Linked DNA regions of Shimia isoporae. Each later gene encodes a partner of the first gene's protein in a complex. Links are inferred from orthologs where the notes say so. Each region holds a gene or a part of one and is shown in the gene's direction. Other genes may lie near its edges.

Region 1 (4,741 bases):
AAATGTTCCGGGTGCCAACGGCGATACATGGGAGATTTCAGCCATAGTCAGTCCTGAACAACAACGTCTTCAAGAAGTTCGCCACGCCGAATGATCTCAGGGCTGAACGAGGCAGCATCCGTTTTGACGATCTCGGCATCCGCCGTCAGTTCGGCAATGTAATCACGAACGGCATCCTCTTGGGCTTCGCTCATTAGTTGCTCGCGCGTTTCCTCAAAGCTTGGCGCCGATACTTCGCGCGTGTCATTCAACTTGATGACGTGCCATCCAAACTGTGTTTGGACTGGTGCCGAAATGCCGCCAACGCTCATTTCGACGACGGCTGCTTCGAATGGCTGAACCATCTGGCCCATGCCGAACCAGCCAAGTTCGCCACCGGAAGGCCCAGAAGGTCCGGTGGATTTGGCCTTGGCCAGCTCCGCAAAATCCGCGCCGCCCTCCAATTCTGCGACAAGCGCAAGCGCTTCTTCTTCTGTTGCGACGAGGATGTGGCTTGCGTTGAATTCAGATTCATCAGCTAGATTTGCGAATTTGCGTTCGTAAACCTTGCGGAGGTCTTCGTCCGTGATCTCCCGCACAGAGATAAAATCTTCTAGCGCCTGGGTGGCCAAAAGCGCGCGTTTTTCATTTTCGAGCGTCAGTTCGACTTTTTTGGGCATCTCTTCGCCCATCGTGGCGGCCAAGGCGGTCTGTTGAATCAGTTGTTCGAGTATGCTGTCGAATAGAACGTTGTCGGGCAAATCCTTGTATTGCTCTGGCAACGCTTCGCGGACCGCAATCATTTGACCCAGTGTGATATCCGTGCCGTTCACAGTTGCCAGCACGGTTTCCGCAGTTGCTGTGTCTTCCGCAAGTGCGGGAGTGGCTATCATCAGCGCGACAGCGCCAGCGCGCAGGAATTTGAGGGTTTTTGACATCGTTTTGTCCTTGGCTGGGGCCGCATGGGTCGGCGGCGTTGACACTGTATGACACGCCCCTTACATCGCTTTGAGGCTGAGGCATACGCCTGTTTGCACCCTTGTATGGGGACCACGGCAGGACAGCAAGAAATAGCCTCGCACGAATGCGTCAATGAAGGACACGACAAGCATGCTCGGATTTGGAAAAATCGCCCGAAAGGTTTTCGGAACTCCGAACGACCGAAAGATCAAGGCGACGCGTCCTCTCGTTGATCAGGTCAATGCACTGGAGCCTGAGTTCGAAAAGTTCTCTGACGAAGATATCAAGGCCAAGACTCAAGAGTTATCTGAACGCGCCAAAGGTGGTGAACCACTGGACAAGTTGCTGCCTGAGGCATTTGCCAATTGCCGGGAAGCAGCAAAGCGGGCGCTGGGGCTGCGTGCATTTGATGTACAATTGATGGGCGGTATTTTCCTGCACCAAGGCAACATCTCTGAAATGAAGACGGGCGAAGGTAAAACTCTGGTTGCGACCTTTCCAGCTTATCTGAATGCGCTGACCGGTAAAGGCGTTCATGTAGTTACAGTGAACGACTATCTCGCCAAGCGTGACGCAGAATGGATGAGTAACGTTTTTGGTGCTCTCGGAATGACAACTGGCGTCGTGTATCCGCAACAGCCAGAAGACGAAAAACGTGCGGCATATGCCTGCGATGTCACCTATGCGACAAATAACGAACTCGGCTTTGATTACCTTCGTGACAATATGAAGTCCGAGTTGTCGGAAATGAGTCAGCGAGAGCACAACTTTGCAATTGTTGACGAGGTGGACTCTATCCTGATCGACGAAGCGCGGACTCCTTTGATCATTTCGGGCCCCGCTCAGGACCGCACCGAGCTTTATGTGGCGATCGATAAACTCATTCCGGACGTACAGGAAGACCACTACGAACTGGATGAAAAAACACGAAATGTGACTTTTTCGGATGAAGGCAACGAATTCCTGGAGGAACACCTTCAGGCCCGTGGTCTTCTGCCGGAAGGTCAAAGTCTATATGATCCGGAAAGCACGACAATTGTGCACCATATCAACCAAGGTCTGCGTGCTCACAAGCTTTTCACCAAGGACAAAGACTACATCGTTCGCGACAACCAGATTGTACTGATTGACGAATTCACCGGTCGTATGATGGCTGGCCGCCGTTTGTCTGACGGTTTGCACCAGGCCATCGAGGCTAAAGAAGGCTGTGATATCCAACCGGAAAACGTCACTTTGGCGCAGGTTACGTTCCAGAACTACTTCCGGCTGTATAACAAACTTGGCGGAATGACCGGCACTGCCGCGACTGAGGCCGAAGAATTTGCTGAAATTTATGGTTTGGGTGTGGTGGAAGTTCCCACCAACCGCCCAGTCGCTCGAGTTGACGATGACGATGCCGTCTATCGCACTGTGCGCGAAAAGAACGATGCTATTGTAAAGACGATCAAGGAAGCTCACGAAAAAGGGCAGCCTATCCTCGTTGGCACCACTTCCATCGAAAAGTCGGAGATGTTGTCAGTTTTGCTGAATGATGCCGGTATCAAGCATAATGTCCTAAACGCGCGGCAACACGAGCAAGAGGCGCAGATTGTTGCTGACGCAGGTAAACTGGGCGCGGTCACCATTGCTACGAACATGGCTGGCCGTGGTACCGACATTAAACTGGGCGGCAACGTTGAGTTCAAAGTACTGGAAGCAATCGCAGCTACCCCGGACGGGGACCATGAAAAAATCCGTGCTGACATCGAAACCGCGCACGAAGCGGATGAGAAGGCCGTAAAAGACGCTGGCGGATTGTTCGTTCTTGCAACCGAACGGCATGAAAGTCGACGAATTGACAACCAGTTGCGTGGCCGTTCTGGCCGCCAGGGCGACCCTGGCCGATCTTCGTTTTTCCTGAGCCTAGAAGACGATTTGATGCGTATCTTCGGGTCGGATCGACTCGAAAAAGTCCTGTCTACCCTTGGTATGGATGAAGGCGAGGCGATTGTTCACCCTTGGGTCAATAAGTCACTGGAACGCGCGCAGGCAAAAGTTGAAGGCCGCAACTTTGACATTCGGAAACAGCTTCTGAAGTTCGACGATGTTATGAACGATCAGCGTAAGGTTATTTTTGGCCAGCGCCGCGAAATAATGGAAGCCGAGGATCTTTCTGAAGTGGCACAGGATATGCGTCACGATGTGATCGCGGATCTTGTAGACCAGTACATGCCTCCCAAGACGTACGCTGATCAGTGGGATACTGAGGGATTGTATGCCGCAGCAATTGAAAAACTGGGCATTGATGTGCCGGTAATCGAATGGGCAGACGAAGAAGGCGTAGACGATGATGAAATCCGAGAACGTCTGGAAAAAGCCGCGGACGAGATGATGGCTTCAAAAGCTGTCAGCTTTGGTCCCGAGGCCATGAGAATGATCGAAAAGCAAATTCTGCTGCAAACGATCGATACCAAATGGCGCGAACATCTTTTGACTTTGGAGCACCTGCGTTCCGTCGTTGGCTTCCGTGGATATGCGCAACGCGATCCGTTGAACGAGTACAAAAACGAGTCTTTCCAGTTGTTTGAGGGGATGCTCGATAACTTGCGGGAAGACGTGACCACGACGTTGTCCCGAATCCGTCCGATCTCGGAAGAAGAGCAGCGTGAATTGGCCCAACAGATGGCGGCGCGCCAGCAACCCGCGCTTCAAGACGCCACGCCAGCTCCGCAAGAAGATGAGCCACAACCAAACCCCGAAAACGCGCTACAGGGTTTTGACGAGAACGACCCGACCACTTGGGGGAATCCGGGCCGAAATGACAAATGTCCTTGTGGTTCCGGCAAGAAGTTCAAACACTGTCACGGCCGCTTGGCCTGACCAATTTGCGACAGACTTAAATCAAAAGGGTGCCTTATGGGTGCCCTTTTTGTTTGTGACCTTGGACTTCCTGTTTGAAGTTCCAGAGGCTGCCATGCGCAATATGAGAAACGTCTATCGCCGCTATTCAATGGCGTGTGCGACCGCGACCATCGCAATCTTTATTGGTTTCGTGATGGAGCGTACTGAGGCCAGTCAGGCTATGGTGGTTCCTCAGGGCTCTTTGAAACCGGCGCCTTCTCTGGTTGTTCCGGCAAGTTTGGGTACGGGAGCTCTTCCGGTTGAAGAGGAAGCTGCACGCTTGCCTTTGCCACCAATGCCGAAAGACTACAGTACAGAAATTGTTTTACCAGGTGCGCCAACAGTTGTTGCGACTACGGACTCTCTTCCAAAGGGACTGATTTCAGAGCAAAGCGCTGCGCCGGAAGGGAACTGTGAAATCGAGTTGCGGGCGGAAGCAGGCGCTGGCGCGATGGTTCTGCTTTCTCTCAAAGCCCCCTGCTTAAGTGGTGAACGTGTAACTATCGAGCACGGCTCATTGGTTTTTTCCGAACTTGTTGGCGAGGAGGGGGTCGTCACTCGCTCAGTGCCAGCGTTGGCGGTAGAGGCGACGTTCTCTGCGCGTTTTGCCAACGGGCAGGCTGCGAGTGTCACTTTGGAAGTGGATAGTTTGGTGTTTTATGAACGCACCGTTATTCGTTGGACAGGAAACAGCGGGGTGGAACTCCACGCTCGAGAATTCGGTGCGTCCTACGGAGATGATGGCCACGTTTGGCGTGGGAGCGCTCGAGACATATCCGTACTTGTTGGCGGAATGGGCGGTTTTCTCACCGAATTAGGGGATGTACGTTTGCCGGATGCAGCCAGGGCGGAGGTTTATACTTTCCCTTCGGTGACGGCGCAGCGAAGCGGGCTGATTTCTCTAAGCGTTGAGGCTGAGATT
Region 2 (3,601 bases), on another replicon or contig:
GTTTGCGCAATCAATAGGCATATTTGAGAGCCAGGATTTGAAGAACGCGCTTGGCCCGGCGTGGCGCACCGGAGCTCTTAAGGACACACATCATGCAACACGCACCTGCACTTTATATCGAACCCGTTGATTTCGTTGGACGCATCCAGCACGCAATCGAAGATTTCCGCTTTGGTCGCAAACAAAACAAAGCATTCAGAAATACTGTGCGTGAGTTGTCGGGTCTTTCTGATCACGAATTGGCCGACATCGGCGTCGAACGCAGCGACATCGTCGCGGTCGCCCGTGAGTGTGCGGCTTCCTAAGTTAGAATATCCGAGCAGTTCTCAGGCCTCGGACCGATGTCCGGGGCCTTTTGCTTGCAAAGTCGCTGTCCCAAAGCGGATCGGCGCGTCACAAACAAAAAAAGGAAAACAAAGTGGCTCTCATCGAAACAACGTCTACACAGACACCTTCATTCGTTCAGCGTCTCATCGCCCTGTGGCGGTCCAACAAGGATGCCTATCTGGTTCAGATGCGGCTCAATGCTACCGTACGCAAGTTGAACAGTATGACTGACCGGGAATTGGCGGACATCGGTGTGTCCCGCTTCAATATCCATGACGTCGCTCGCGATGCAGCCATGAGAGGTTAAGCATCCTAGCAGCACAGTGAACAACCCAAGCGCCTCCACTAAGCGGGGGCGCATTTGTTTAGGTGGTGTCGCCCTGCTTGCGTTAGGGTAAATCCTCGTCTATACGCGCCCAGTGGTCATTCTGACCGCAAGAATCAAAACCAAGAAACGCCGTGTTTGGCCCGATTACGCTTCGTGGGTCAGTTCCGGCAAGGAGAAGCGAAATGAAACTGCACGAACTGCGCGACAACGAAGGCGCAACCAAGAAACGCATGCGCGTTGGCCGTGGCCCCGGCTCCGGCAAAGGTAAAATGGGTGGCCGTGGTATCAAAGGTCAGAAATCCCGTTCGGGTGTTGCGATCAACGGCTACGAGGGTGGCCAGATGCCCCTCTACCAGCGTCTGCCAAAGCGTGGCTTCAACAAGCCGAACCGCAAAGCATTTGCTGTTGTGAACCTGGGCCTGATCCAGAAATTCGTTGACGAGAAAAAGCTGGACGCAAAAGCGGCGATCACCGAAGACGTTCTGGTCGCATCTGGTCTGGTGCGTCGTAAACTGGACGGTGTCCGTGTTCTGGCCAAAGGCGAAGTTTCCGCCAAGCTGAACATCGAAGTGACCGGTGCCTCCAAGGCCGCAGTCGCTGCTGTGGAAAAAGCAGGCGGCTCTCTGACGGTCAAAACCGCGCCAGCGGCAGAATAAGAGGTTGTGAGCGGGCGGATACCCGCTTACATAATCTTCCAAGTTTTCCAGACGCCGCCAAACCGGGAAACGGTTCTGGCGGCGTTTTTAATCTAAGAGAGATCCTAAATGGTATCTGCAGCAGAGCAAATGGCGGCCAACACAAGCTGGGCCGCACTTGGTAAAGCCACCGACCTGCGCAACCGCATCCTGTACACGCTGGCACTTTTGATCGTCTATCGTCTTGGCACCTGGATCCCAGTGCCGGGTATCGATGGCGTCGCCCTTCGTGAATTCATGGAAAGTGCACAGCAAGGTATTGGTGGCATCCTGTCGATGTTCACTGGTGGCGCACTGGGCCGCATGGGCATCTTTGCTCTGGGCATCATGCCTTACATCTCTGCCAGCATTATTGTGCAGCTTCTCGGCTCAATGGTTCCGTATCTTGAACAGCTCAAGAAAGAAGGGGAACAGGGCCGCAAGAAGATGAACCAATACACCCGCTACGGTACGGTGGCTCTGGCGATTCTACAGTCCTATGGTCTGGCAGTCAGCCTGGAAGCAGGCGACCTTGTGACCGATCCAGGTCTGTTCTTCCGCTTTAGCTGTATGGTCACTCTCGTCGGTGGCACCATGTTCCTGATGTGGCTCGGTGAACAGATCACCGCTCGAGGCCTCGGCAACGGTATCTCTTTGATCATTTTTGTCGGCATTATCGCTGAGCTTCCTGCTGCGATGGCACAGTTCTTCGTCTCTGGTCGTACTGGCGCCATCAGCGCTCCGGTGATCATCGGCGTAATCGTGATGGTTATTGCCACTATTGCCTTTGTGGTCTTTATGGAACGCGCACTGCGTAAAATTCATATTCAATACCCGCGTCGTCAGGTCGGAATGAAAGTTTACGACGGTGGTTCTTCGCACCTTCCTGTAAAGGTCAATCCGTCAGGCGTTATTCCAGCGATCTTTGCCAGCTCCTTGCTGCTGTTGCCGACAACGATCTCAACATTCTCCGGTTCTCAGACGGGTCCGATTATGTCGACGCTGCTGGCCTATTTTGGCCCGGGACAACCGCTGTACTTGTTGTTCTTTGCGGCCATGATCGTGTTCTTTGCCTACTTCTATACCTTCAACGTCAGTTTCAAGCCTGACGATGTGGCAGACAACCTCAAGAACCAGAACGGGTTTGTCCCTGGCATCCGTCCGGGCAAACGCACCGCGGAATATCTGGAATATGTTGTGAACCGCGTGCTTGTGTTGGGGTCGGCCTACCTTGCGGCAGTTTGTCTCCTTCCTGAAATTCTTCGTGGCCAGTTCGCGATCCCCTTCTATTTTGGCGGCACTTCGGTTCTGATTGTTGTTTCGGTGACGATGGACACCATTCAGCAGGCTCAGAGCCATCTGCTAGCCCACCAGTATGAAGGGCTGATCGAAAAATCGCAGCTGCGCGGAAAAGGCAAAAAGCGCGGCGCACGCAAGGGAGCTGCTCGTCGATGAATATTATTCTGCTTGGCCCGCCTGGTGCCGGTAAAGGAACTCAGGCTGGTCGCCTCGTAGAAAAGCGAGACATGATCCAGCTTTCTACGGGTGACATGCTGCGCGCCGCCAAAACCTCTGGAACCGAAATGGGCAAGAAGGTTGCGGAAGTGATGGACCGCGGCGAGCTTGTCACGGATGAGATCGTGATCGGTTTGATCCGTGAACGCCTTGAAGGGGACAAGAAGGGCGGCTTCATCTTTGACGGATTTCCTCGCACGTTAGCCCAGGCTGATGCCCTTGCAGATTTGCTCGACGAATTCGGTGAGAAGCTGGATGCTGTTGTAGAGATGCAGGTGAACGACGAAGTGTTGGTCGAGCGCATCATCAATCGCGCCAAAGAGGCGGTTGCCGCTGGCGGTACAGCCCGTGCGGACGACAACGAGGAAAGCCTGAAAGTGCGTCTGATGGCCTATTACAAGCAGACCTCGCCGCTGATCGGGTATTACCACGCCAAAGGCAACCTGACCGCGATTGACGGTCTGGCCTCTATGGATGAGGTAGAAGCCTCGATTGCTGGCGTGTTGGGGTAAGCCCGCTTTGACCAGCAATGTCGAAACCCTGCCTGAATGGCGGGGTTTTCTTTTTACTGAAAGGGAGGTGTTGACACCCCCCTGAATCATCCGTAAATCACGCCATCTCTTAATAGAGAATCAAATTTTTGCCGGAGGGTCGCACCCATCCTGCAAGATCACCTGATCAGCTGAGGCCCGATCGCTCAAAAGCGTCGGGCTTACGTTGTGAAAAAAGGTTCTGGAACCACGGAACCGCAACGAAA

What was found. The genes of interacting proteins can lie anywhere in the genome.
Region 2: the proteins of secA (region 1) and secY are in contact, whole or in part, in a crystal structure (PDB 3DIN), measured with the Thermotoga maritima proteins. The link is inferred for Shimia isoporae from one-to-one orthologs. Residues at the interface, in WP_004082002.1 of Thermotoga maritima: Glu261, Ala262, Arg263, Lys300, Ala301, Arg302, Thr303, Ile304, Ile305, Leu323, Tyr324, Asp325, Pro326, Val329, Ser330, Tyr333, Ile336, Lys340, Phe345, Val349, Glu363, Phe364, Tyr374, Ser375, Gly376, Gly377, Glu393, Ile395, Thr482, Ser483; in WP_004081795.1 of Thermotoga maritima: Glu108, Gly109, Glu110, Glu111, Ala236, Glu237, Arg238, Arg239, Ile240, Thr241, Ile242, Gln243, Tyr244, Ala245, Arg246, Arg247, Val248, Thr249, Gly250, Arg251, Arg252, Val253, Tyr254, Gly256, Ala257, Ser258, Thr259, Tyr260, Leu261, Pro262.

Annotation. Positions count from the first base shown.
Region 1 is NZ_SMGR01000004.1:172,102-176,842, forward strand. What follows is about bases 740-3,998. They hold secA (preprotein translocase subunit SecA), read left to right. Parts: upstream 740-1,089; coding sequence 1,090-3,798; downstream 3,799-3,998. Other genes in these bases: BXY66_RS17710 (peptidylprolyl isomerase), read right to left, coding at 740-917; BXY66_RS17720 (translocase), read left to right, coding at 3,893-3,998. Also shown: bifunctional glutamate N-acetyltransferase/amino-acid acetyltransferase ArgJ, read right to left, coding at 1-45; more of BXY66_RS17710, read right to left, coding at 48-739; more of BXY66_RS17720, read left to right, coding at 3,999-4,741. UniProt on the Escherichia coli protein: Required for protein export, interacts with the SecYEG preprotein conducting channel.
Region 2 is NZ_SMGR01000007.1:21,120-24,720, forward strand. Bases 741-3,601 are described here. They hold secY (preprotein translocase subunit SecY), read left to right. Parts: upstream 741-1,419; coding sequence 1,420-2,784; downstream 2,785-3,601. Other genes in these bases: rplO (50S ribosomal protein L15), read left to right, coding at 838-1,311; BXY66_RS20135 (adenylate kinase), read left to right, coding at 2,781-3,356. Also shown: BXY66_RS20115 (DUF1127 domain-containing protein), read left to right, coding at 93-305; BXY66_RS20660 (DUF1127 domain-containing protein), read left to right, coding at 419-634. UniProt on the Escherichia coli protein: The central subunit of the protein translocation channel SecYEG. Consists of two halves formed by TMs 1-5 and 6-10.